DNA from 2 places in the Streptomyces sp. NPDC005435 genome. Region 2 is predicted to be linked to the other one. Evidence: predicted binding sites of a transcription regulator. Region 2 holds the regulator's gene; the other holds the start of a gene.

Region 1 (5,269 bases), on a different contig from region 2:
GCCGTGTCCACCTCGGTGACATCCGCCTCGCGCACCTCGATCAGGTCCGCGAGGCCCAGTGCCGCCGCGTTCGCCCGCGCCACCGCCGCCGTCAGCGGGTCGCGGTCCACGGCGAGGACCCGGATGCCCGCGCGGGCCAGCGCGATCGCGTCGCCGCCGATCCCGCAGCACAGGTCCGCCACCGAGGTCACCCCGAGCGCCCGCATCCGCTCCGCGCGGTAGGCCGCCACGCTCGTCCGCGTCGACTGCTCGACCCCGTTGGGCGTGAAGAACATCCGCTCCGCGTCCTCGGCCCCGAACTTGGCCGCCGCCCGCTGCCGCAGCCGGGCCTGCCCCAGCGCGGCCGACACCAGCTCGACGGGGTGGGTACGGCGCAGCCGCGTCGCGACGGCGAGTTCGTCGGCCGGTGCGGTGCCGCGCACCTCGTCGAGCAGGGCCCGGCCCTCGTCGGTGCCGAGAGCGTGGAAGGAGGAGAGCTGGTCGTTCACCGGCTCATTGTGGGCCAGTCGGTGGACCGTGCGCCTCCGGCGGCGGTGTCGGGCCGGTCACGGGGCTCCGGCCTGCGAAGATCCGGCACCATGCGAGCCGTCGTACAAAACGATAAAATTCGGGCGCGTTGGCGCTCGACCGCCCTGCGCTGCGGCGCCGCCGCACTGACCACCGCCGCCGTCCTCACCGGCTGCGCGGGCCCCGGCGACAGCGCCGCCCCGCACAAGGCCCCCGCCGGACAGGCCGGCCCCGCCAAGCCCCAGGACGCGGCCGCCGCGCGCCTCGCCGAGCAGCAGCGCATGGCGGCCGCCGCCCGCAAGTGGGGCCTCGCCGAGGTCCCCCTCGCCCCGCCCGCCCCGCCCCGCGTCAAGCCGGAGATCACCGCCCGCGCCGGCTTCGAGGTCGACCACCAGGACGACTGGGACCTCCCCCCGGTCTTCACCACCATCCCCACGCAGCAGAAGGTCGTCTTCCTCACCATCGACGACGGCGCCGAGAAGGACCCCAAGTTCCTGGAGATGATGCGGGAGCTGAAGATCCCGTACACCGCCTTCCTCAGCGACTACCTCGTCAAGGACGACTACGGCTACTTCCGCAAGGCGCAGTCGTACGGCGCCCCCCTCGCCAACCACACCCTGACCCACCCCTACCTCCCCGGGCTCTCCTACGAGCAGCAGCGCCACGAGATCTGCGGGATGCAGGACATCATGGAGAAGCAGTTCGGCAAGCGCCCCACCCTCCTGCGCCCGCCCTACGGCGACTACAACCAGGACACCCTGCGCGCCGCCAAGTCCTGCGGCATCAAGTACGCGCCGATCTGGAACGAAGAGGTCTACGTCGACCACTGGGAGTACCGCGAGGACGACCGGAAACTGCGCCGGGGCGACATCGTGCTCACCCACTTCCGCGGCCCCGACGAGTGGAACGGCACCATGGTCGACGACATGCGCCGCTTCCTGAACAAGGTCACCGCCGAGGGCTACGCGGTCGCCCGCCTGGAGGACTACCTGTGAGCCATGGGGGGCGGGTACGGGTTCTCGTTCTCGGGCGGGGGCGCCCGGTGAGGGCCGGGGGCGTGCGCGCCGCGCTGTGCGCCGTCCTCGCCGCGTCCGCCCTCCTGACGGGCTGCGCCCAGTCCGTCGACCCCATCGAACGCCTCGGCAAGAAGGCCGCCGAGCGGGTCCACCGCCCCGTCGTACGCGCCGACCGCGCCTACCGCCACTGGGGCCTGCCCGCCCCCCTCGCCGCGGCCCCGCACCACGCGGTGCCCGCCCGTACGAGCACCCACCTGCCCCCCGTCGTCGACCGCGTCCCCACCACCGACAAGGTCGTCTTCCTCACCTACGACGACGGCGCCGGCCAGGACCCCCGCCTCGCCACCCTGATCCGCGAACTCCGCCTCCCCGTCACGGTCTTCGCCACCCCCGGCACCACCCTGCGCGCCCCGGGCGCGACCGTCGAACGCCGCGCCCCCCGCCGGGGCACCCTCCCCGGCCTCCCCTACGCCCGCCAGCGCGCCGCCATCTGCGCCCACCCCACCCCCCGCCTCCTGCGCCCCCGCCACGCCACGTACGACCACACCACCCTCCGCGCCGCCGCCCGCTGCGGCATCACGGCGCTGGTCCTCTGGCGCGCAACGGTCACCTCGACGGGCCTCACCTACACCCGCGGCACCCACACCCTCCTCCCGGGCGACATCGTCCGAGTCGGCCCGGCCCGCGGCCCGGCGACGGCACTGGGGGAACGGACGGCGAGACTCCTGCGGAGGGTGCAGGAGCGGGGGCTGACGGTGGGCCACTTGGAGGACTACCTGTAGGCACTTCGATCCGCACGGCGCAGGCGAGGCCCGTAACGGCGGCCACTGTCAAGCCCGTCCGGCGTTTGAGGACGAGGCCCTTTCGGGGCCGAAAGCGGGGGTCCGGGGGCGCGGCCCCCGCAACGGTGGACGCAACTCCCCGCACCGACATCCCCGACGCGCCGCACGGCAATTGGCACTCCGCTTGACCGAGTGCTAACCCCGGTCATAGTCTCGGCTCTGGCACTCGGCAGCAGAGAGTGCCAACAAAGCGACGGGCAGGTCCGGCACCCGCGACGACGGACCACCTGGTCGCCACCTCAGACAGTCAACCCCGTGTGATCTCAGAAGGGGGAGGTCGGATCGTGACGACCGCCAGCTCCAAGGTTGCCATCAAGCCGCTTGAGGACCGCATCGTGGTCCAGCCGCTGGATGCCGAGCAGACCACGGCCTCTGGCCTGGTCATCCCGGACACCGCGAAGGAGAAGCCCCAGGAGGGCGCCGTCCTCGCCGTCGGTCCGGGCCGCTTCGAGAACGGCGAGCGCCTGCCGCTCGACGTCAAGGTCGGCGACATCGTGCTGTACAGCAAGTACGGCGGCACCGAGGTGAAGTACAACGGCGACGAGTACCTCGTCCTCTCGGCCCGCGACGTTCTCGCGATCATCGAGAAGTAGTTCACCCGAAGCAGTCTCTGCTTCCACTGCGCCCCTGGCCCCCCGCGACCGAGAGGAAGCCGGGCGGCCGGGGGCGCGGTCACATCCACCCAGATTTCCGAGAGGGCTACCGCTGTCATGGCGAAGACTCTGAAGTTCGACGAGGACGCCCGTCGCGCCCTTGAGCGCGGCGTCAACAAGCTGGCCGACACGGTGAAGGTGACGATCGGCCCCCGCGGCCGCAACGTCGTCATCGACAAGAAGTTCGGCGCGCCCACCATCACCAACGACGGTGTCACGATCGCCCGTGAGGTCGAGATCGAGGACCCGTTCGAGAACCTCGGCGCCCAGCTGGTGAAGGAGGTGGCGACCAAGACCAACGACATCGCGGGTGACGGCACCACCACCGCCACCGTGCTCGCCCAGGCGCTGGTGCGCGAGGGCCTGAAGAACGTCGCCGCCGGCGCCTCCCCGGCCTCCCTGAAGAAGGGCATCGACGCCGCCGTCAAGGCCGTCTCCGAGGACCTGCACGCCGCGGCCCGCCCGATCGACGAGAAGTCGGACATCGCCGCCGTCGCCGCGCTCTCCGCGCAGGACGACCAGGTCGGCGAGCTGATCGCCGAGGCCATGGACAAGGTCGGCAAGGACGGTGTCATCACCGTCGAGGAGTCCAACACCTTCGGTCTGGAGCTGGACTTCACCGAGGGCATGGCCTTCGACAAGGGCTACCTGTCCCCGTACTTCGTCACCGACCAGGAGCGTATGGAGGCCGTCCTCGACGACCCGTACATCCTGATCAACCAGGGCAAGATCTCCTCCATCACCGAGCTGCTCCCGCTGCTTGAGAAGATCATCCAGACCAACGCCTCCCGGCCGCTGCTGATCATCGCCGAGGACGTCGAGGGCGAGGCCCTGTCGACCCTGGTCGTCAACAAGATCCGCGGCACCTTCAACGCCGTCGCGGTGAAGGCCCCCGGCTTCGGCGACCGCCGCAAGGCGATGCTGCAGGACATGGCCGTCCTCACCGGCGCCACCGTCATCTCCGAGGAGGTCGGCCTCAAGCTCGACCAGGCCGGCCTGGACGTGCTGGGCTCCGCCCGCCGCGTGACGGTCACCAAGGACGACACGACGATCGTCGAGGGCGCCGGCAAGTCCGAGGACGTCCAGGGCCGCGTCAACCAGATCAAGGCCGAGATCGAGAACACGGACTCCGACTGGGACCGCGAGAAGCTCCAGGAGCGCCTCGCGAAGCTGGCCGGCGGCGTGTGCGTGATCAAGGTCGGCGCCGCCACCGAGGTGGAGCTGAAGGAGAAGAAGCACCGTCTGGAGGACGCCATCTCCGCGACCCGCGCCGCGGTCGAGGAGGGCATCGTCTCCGGTGGTGGCTCCGCTCTGGTGCACGCCTCCAAGGTCCTCGACGGCAACCTCGGCAAGACCGGCGACGAGGCCACCGGTGTCTCGGTCGTCCGCAACGCCGTGGTCGAGCCCCTGCGCTGGATCGGCGAGAACGCCGGCCAGGAGGGCTACGTCATCGTCTCCAAGGTCAAGGACATGGAGAAGGGCCAGGGCTACAACGCCGCCACCGGCGAGTACGGCGACCTGATCAAGGCCGGCGTCATCGACCCGGTCAAGGTCACCCGCTCCGCCCTGGAGAACGCCGCCTCCATCGCCGCCCTCCTCCTGACGACCGAGACCCTGGTCGTCGAGAAGAAGGAAGAGGAAGAGGCCACCGCCGGTCACAGCCACGGCCACGGTCACTCGCACTGAGGCCGACACCCCGGCACCGAGGCCCGGCACCCCACGAGGGGCGCCGGGCCTCGGCGTTGCGCGACTGTCGCCGAGCTCTTTCTTCGTGCGGTCGATGGAGGGGGGAACCCAGTCATGGGAGCCATGACGTACAACTTCCTCACCGTGGAGCCTTTGACGAGCGGGGCCGTCGCGACTGCTCTGGCGCGGTGGCTGGGGCTGAGTGTGGAGGACGTGGATGTCGCCGACGAGGACACCGACCAGGATCTGCGGAACTGGGACGCGCTGGTGCTGTGCGAGAAGGCGACGGTTCTGGGGGATATGAACACGTCTCTGGACATCTACGTCCAGGAGGCGGTCCAACCGCATGCCGGCGAGCGCGACTTGGGCGTGGCCTTCGCCCGGGCGGCGGATGTCGTCGTCCTCTTTCCCGCCGAGGAGATGCCGCCGAGCGCGTACTGGCTCGCCACGGAGGACGGGCTCGTGACGCGGGCCCGTCTGTACGAGTCCGACGAGGAAGAGCCCCGTTTCACGATCGACAGGGTGGAAGCGCCCGTCGCCCGGCTTCCCCAGGTCACCGTCGCCC
Region 2 (5,269 bases):
TCGGGCCGCTCTCCGGGGGCGGGCCGTGAGCTGTTGTCCGAGGAGGACCGCCGGGTGGAGCGCATCCTGCTGGAGCTGCGGCTGCGGGAGGGGGTTCCGCTGTCCTTGCTGAAGGCGGACGGGCTCGCGGCTTCCCGGCGGGCGCTGGCGGACGGCCTGCTCGACTCCGGTCCGTACGACGAGGGGCACGCGGTGCTGACGCTGCGGGGGCGGCTCCTTGCGGACGCGGTGGTGCGGGACCTGGTGGACTGATCACTCGCCGGGGTGAATCGGTGCGGGACGCCGGTTCACTCCCTAATCTGGTCCGTAGGCTGCCGTCAAAAGCTCGCGGCGGATGTGGAGGGCCACGGAGATGACCGCTGTGGACGAACGCGGGATGACAAAGTACTTCGAGGAGCTCGAGCCCCCCGAGGGGGTCAAGGTTGAGCTTCTCCGGGGGGTAATCGTGATGATGGCCAGCCCTGACATCGTGCACAACATGATCGTGACCGATGTGCAGGACCAGATCCCACGGCAGCGCTGGTCGCGTCTTCAGACGCAGGACATCGACATCTCCGGCGAGGCCAGTGAGCCCGTTCCTGACCTGGTGGTCCTTGCGCGAGACCTGCTGCCGGACAGTGGACGCCTGGTGCCGTGTCGGGTGATCAGCCTGGTGATAGAAGTCGTTTCCAAGTCCAGCGTGCACCACGATTACGTGATCAAGCGTTCGATCTACGCTGCGGGAGAGATTCCCGCGTACCTCATCATCGACCCGATCATGGGGCACTCCGTATTGCTCACCAAGCCCTCAGGCCAGGGCGAGGACGCGGACTACCGCAGCCAAGAGATCATCAAATTCGGTGACCGACTGCCGCTAGATGTACTTGGCGCCGAACTGGATACGAGCGAATTCGGGACGCTGCCGGGGGTCAGGCCCCACCGCTACCCGTAACGAAATCGATCAGCTCCTCCACCCGCCCCAGCAACGCCGGCTCCAGCTCCCGATACGACGTCACCTTCGCCAGGATCGCCTGCCACACCGCCCCCGTGTTGTCCGACGGCCACCCCAGCGCCCGGCACACCCCCGTCTTCCAGTCCTGACCGTGGGGGACCCGGGGCCAGGCGGGGATGCCGAGGGCGGAGGGCTTCACGGCTTCCCAGATGTCGATGTACGGGTGGCCGACGACCAGGGCGTGGTCGCTCGTGACCGACTGGGAGATGCGCCACTCCTTCGTGCCGGGGAGCAGATGGTCCACCAGGACGCCGAGGCGGGCGTCGGGACCGGGGGAGAAGTCGGCCACGATCGAGGGCAGGTCGTCCACGCCCTCCAGGTACTCCACGACCACGCCCTCGATGCGCAGGTCGTCGCCCCAGACCTTCTCGACCAGTTCGGCGTCGTGGCGGCCCTCGACGTAGATGCGGCCTGCGCGGGCCACGCGGGCGCGGGCGCCCGGGACGGCCACGGAGCCGGAGGCGGTGCGGACGGGGCGTGCCGGGGCGGCGGAGGGGCGTACGAGGGTCACCACGCGCCCCTCAAGCAGGAAGCCGCGCGGCTCCAGCGGGAACACCCGGTGCTTGCCGAAGCGGTCCTCCAGCGTCACCGTGCCCGCCTCGCAGCGGATCACCGCCCCGCAGAACCCGGTGCCGGGCTCCTCCACCACCAGTCCCGGTTCTGCCGCGACCTCCGGCACCGGCTGCGGCTTCTTCCAGGGGGCGGTCAGATCGGGGGAGTACTCGCGCATTCTGATGACGATAGGAGAACCCGTACCGCCCCCGTCACGACACGCCGAAACGGGCCGCCAGGGCGTCGCGTTGGCGCCGTACGAAGTCCGCGTCGACCACCGCTCCGTGACCGGGCACGTACAGTGCGTCCGCGCCGCCGAGGGCGAGCAGCCGGTCCAGGGCGGCGGGCCAGCGGGCGGGGACGGCGTCCGGGCCCGCCTGGGGTTCGCCGGACTCCTCGACCAGGTCGCCGCAGAAGACCACCTCGGGCGAACCGGGGACCAGGACCGCGAGATCGTGGGCGGTGTGGGCCGGCCCGACGTTGGCGAGGAGCACCTGGCGGCCGCCGCCGAGGTCGAGCGTCCACTCGCCGGAGACCGGGTGTCCGGGCGGGGTCAGGGCGGCCGTCGCGGCGTCGGCCTCGCCGGCGGGCAGACCGTTCCCGATCGCGTCCCGGCGCAGCTCCTCGCGGGCGTGCGCGGAGGTCATGTCCACGCCGACGGCGGCGTACGTCTTCGCTCCGGTGAAGGCGGGAGTGCCCAGGACGTGATCGAAATGCGGGTGGGTCAGCGCGAGATGGGTCACATCCCGCCCCGCCAGCCGCCGGGCCGCCGCCGCGATCCGGGCCCCCTCCGCGAGGCTCGACCCCGCGTCCACGAGCAGCGCCGTGTCCGCCCCGACGACCAGCCCCGCCGTACAGTCCCAGCCGGGCAGCCGGCACCGCCCGACCCCCTCGGCCAACCTCTCCCACCCCAGGTCTTCCCAAGTCACGCTCATACCGGGACGCTAGCCGCAACAAGCCGGGCAGTACCGCTGACCTTGCCCGGGCGGTACCCCACGGCCGTACACTGGGCCGGGGAAGTCTGGCACTCGCACGAGCCGAGTGCCAGGGGAGAGAGCCGAGTGCCGTGGGGCGACAAGATGGAGGTGCGCGCCGATGCTGAGTGAACGCAGGCTTCAGGTGCTGCGCGCCATCGTCCAGGACTACGTGGGCACCGAGGAGCCGGTCGGGTCGAAGGCGCTCACCGAGCGGCACAACCTCGGCGTCTCCCCGGCCACCGTGCGCAACGACATGGCCGCCCTGGAGGACGAGGGCTTCATCGCCCAGCCGCACACCAGCGCCGGCCGCATCCCCACCGACAAGGGGTACCGCCTCTTCGTCGACAAGCTCGCGGGCGTCAAGCCGATGTCGGCGCCCGAGCGGCGCGCGATCCAGAACTTCCTGGACGGCGCCGTCGACCTGGACGACGTGGTGGCCCGTACGGTCCGGCTGCTCGCGCAGCTCACCCGGCAGGTCGCCGTCGTGCAGTACCCCTCGCTGACCCGCTCGACCGTGCGGCACGTGGAGCTGCTCTCGCTCGCCCCGGCGCGCCTGATGCTCGTGCTGATCACGGACACCGGCCGGGTCGAGCAGCGCATGGTCGACTGCCCGGTGCCGTTCGGCGAATCCTCGCTCGCCGATCTGCGCGCCCGGCTCAACAGCCGGGTCGCCGGACGCCGGTTCAGCGATGTGCCGCGACTGGTCGAAGACCTCCCCGATGCGTTCGAGGCCGACGATCGCGGTACCGTCTCCACAGTGCTCTCCACACTGCTGGAGACACTGGTCGAGGAGAACGAGGAACGGCTGATGATCGGCGGCACCGCCAATCTCACCCGTTTCGGACACGACTTCCCCCTGGTGATCAGGCCCGTCCTGGAGGCACTTGAGGAGCAGGTCGTGCTGCTCAAGCTCCTCGGCGAGGCCAAAGATCCGGGCGTCACCGTGCGTATCGGGCACGAGAACGCCCACGAAGGACTCAACTCCACGTCCGTCGTGTCGGTCGGCTACGGTTCGGGCGGCGAGGCGGTTGCCAAGCTCGGCGTGGTCGGACCGACCCGCATGGACTACCCGGGAACGATGGGAGCGGTACGCGCAGTGGCACGGTACGTCGGACAGATCCTGGCGGAGTCGTAAGTGGCCACGGATTACTACGCCGTTCTCGGCGTGCGCCGCGACGCGTCGCAGGATGAGATCAAGAAGGCGTTCCGCAGGCTCGCACGCGAGCTGCACCCGGACGTCAATCCCGATCCGAAGACGCAGGAGCGGTTCAAGGAGATCAACGCCGCTTACGAGGTGTTGTCGGACCCGCAGAAGAAGCAGGTCTACGACCTCGGCGGCGACCCGCTCTCCCAGTCGGGCGGCGCGGGCGCCGGTGCGGCCGGCGGCTTCGGCGCCGGTGGCTTCGGCAACTTCTCCGACATCATGGACGCGTTCTTCGGCACGGCGTCGCAGCGCGGCCCGCGCTCGCGTACGCGGCGCGGCCAGGACGCCATGATCCGGATCGAGGTCGAGCTGGACGAGGCGGCCTTCGGTACGACCAAGGACATCCAGGTCGACACCGCGGTCGTCTGCAACACCTGCAGCGGCGAGGGCGCCGCCCCCGGCACCACCGCGCAGACCTGTGACATGTGCCGCGGCCGGGGTGAGGTCTCCCAGGTCACCCGGTCCTTCCTGGGCCAGGTCATGACCTCGCGGCCCTGCCCCCAGTGCCAGGGCTTCGGCACCGTGGTCCCGACCCCGTGCCCCGAGTGCGCGGGCGACGGCCGGGTCCGCTCCCGGCGCACCCTGACGGTGAAGATCCCGGCCGGTGTCGACAACGGCACCCGCATCCAGCTCGCGGGCGAGGGTGAGGTCGGCCCCGGCGGCGGCCCCGCCGGTGACCTGTACGTCGAGATCCACGAGCTGCCGCACTCCACCTTCCAGCGGCGCGGCGACGACCTGCACTGCACGGTCACCATCCCGATGACGGCCGCGGCCCTCGGCACCAAGGTGCCGCTGGAGACGCTGGACGGCATGGAGGAGGTCGACATACGGCCCGGCACCCAGTCCGGCCAGTCGATCCCGCTGCACAACCGGGGCGTCACGCATCTGCGCGGCGGCGGCCGGGGCGACCTGATCGTGCACGTCGAGGTGACCACCCCGACCAAGCTCGACCCGGAGCAGGAGCGGCTGCTGCGCGAACTGGCCAAGCTGCGTGGCGAGGAGCGGCCCACGGGTCAGTTCCAGCCCGGTCAGCAGGGGCTGTTCTCGCGGCTGAAGGACGCGTTCAACGGCCGCTGACCGCGAGCGTTGATGTGGGGAGGGGGCGCCCGGCGCCCCCTCCCCTCGTTTCGGGGCACGGTCACCGGGTTCGATTCGGACTCGCGCGGCGGACGTGACACGATGCGGACATGCCCCTCGCCGATCTCCTCACGCTTCCGATCGTGCAGGCACCCATGGCGGGCGGCGTCTCCACCCCGGAACTGGCCGCCGCCGTCTGCGAGGCGGGCGGCCTCGGCTTCCTCGCCGGGGGTTATCGGGCCCCGGACGCGCTGCGCGCGGACATCGAGCGGCTGCGCGGCCTGACCGGCCGCCCCTTCGGCGTCAACCTCTTCCTGCCCCAGCCGCACCCGGCCGACCCCGCCGCCGTCGAGCCGTACGCCCGGAGCCTCGCCGGGGAGAGCGAGCGCTACGGCACCGCGACCGGCGACCCGTACGGCCCGGCCGACGACGGCTACGACGCCAAGCTGGCCCTGCTCCTCGCCGACC

The links. The regulator HrcA, encoded in region 2, represses chaperone genes, less so after heat shock. The targets are predictions, from matches to a motif close to TTNGCACTCNGNNNNNCNGAGTGCNAA.
Region 1: the regulator HrcA is predicted to act here: its motif matches at 2,478-2,504, upstream of groES (co-chaperone GroES).

Annotation. Positions count from the first base shown of each region.
Region 1 covers NZ_JBEXEQ010000019.1:46,758-52,026, reverse strand. The annotation lists gene AB0898_RS23670 (class I SAM-dependent methyltransferase) at 1-488, opposite strand, end outside; gene AB0898_RS23665 (polysaccharide deacetylase family protein) at 579-1,502, shown strand; gene AB0898_RS23660 (hypothetical protein) at 1,565-2,305, shown strand; gene groES (co-chaperone GroES) at 2,650-2,958, shown strand; gene groL (chaperonin GroEL) at 3,076-4,704, shown strand; gene AB0898_RS23645 (hypothetical protein) at 4,819-5,269, shown strand, end outside.
Region 2 covers NZ_JBEXEQ010000021.1:82,057-87,325, reverse strand. The annotation lists gene hemW (radical SAM family heme chaperone HemW) at 1-252, shown strand, start outside; gene AB0898_RS25205 (Uma2 family endonuclease) at 353-931, shown strand; gene AB0898_RS25200 (DUF3097 domain-containing protein) at 909-1,721, opposite strand; gene AB0898_RS25195 (MBL fold metallo-hydrolase) at 1,756-2,478, opposite strand; gene hrcA (heat-inducible transcriptional repressor HrcA) at 2,639-3,655, shown strand; gene dnaJ (molecular chaperone DnaJ) at 3,656-4,801, shown strand; gene AB0898_RS25180 (nitronate monooxygenase) at 4,912-5,269, shown strand, end outside.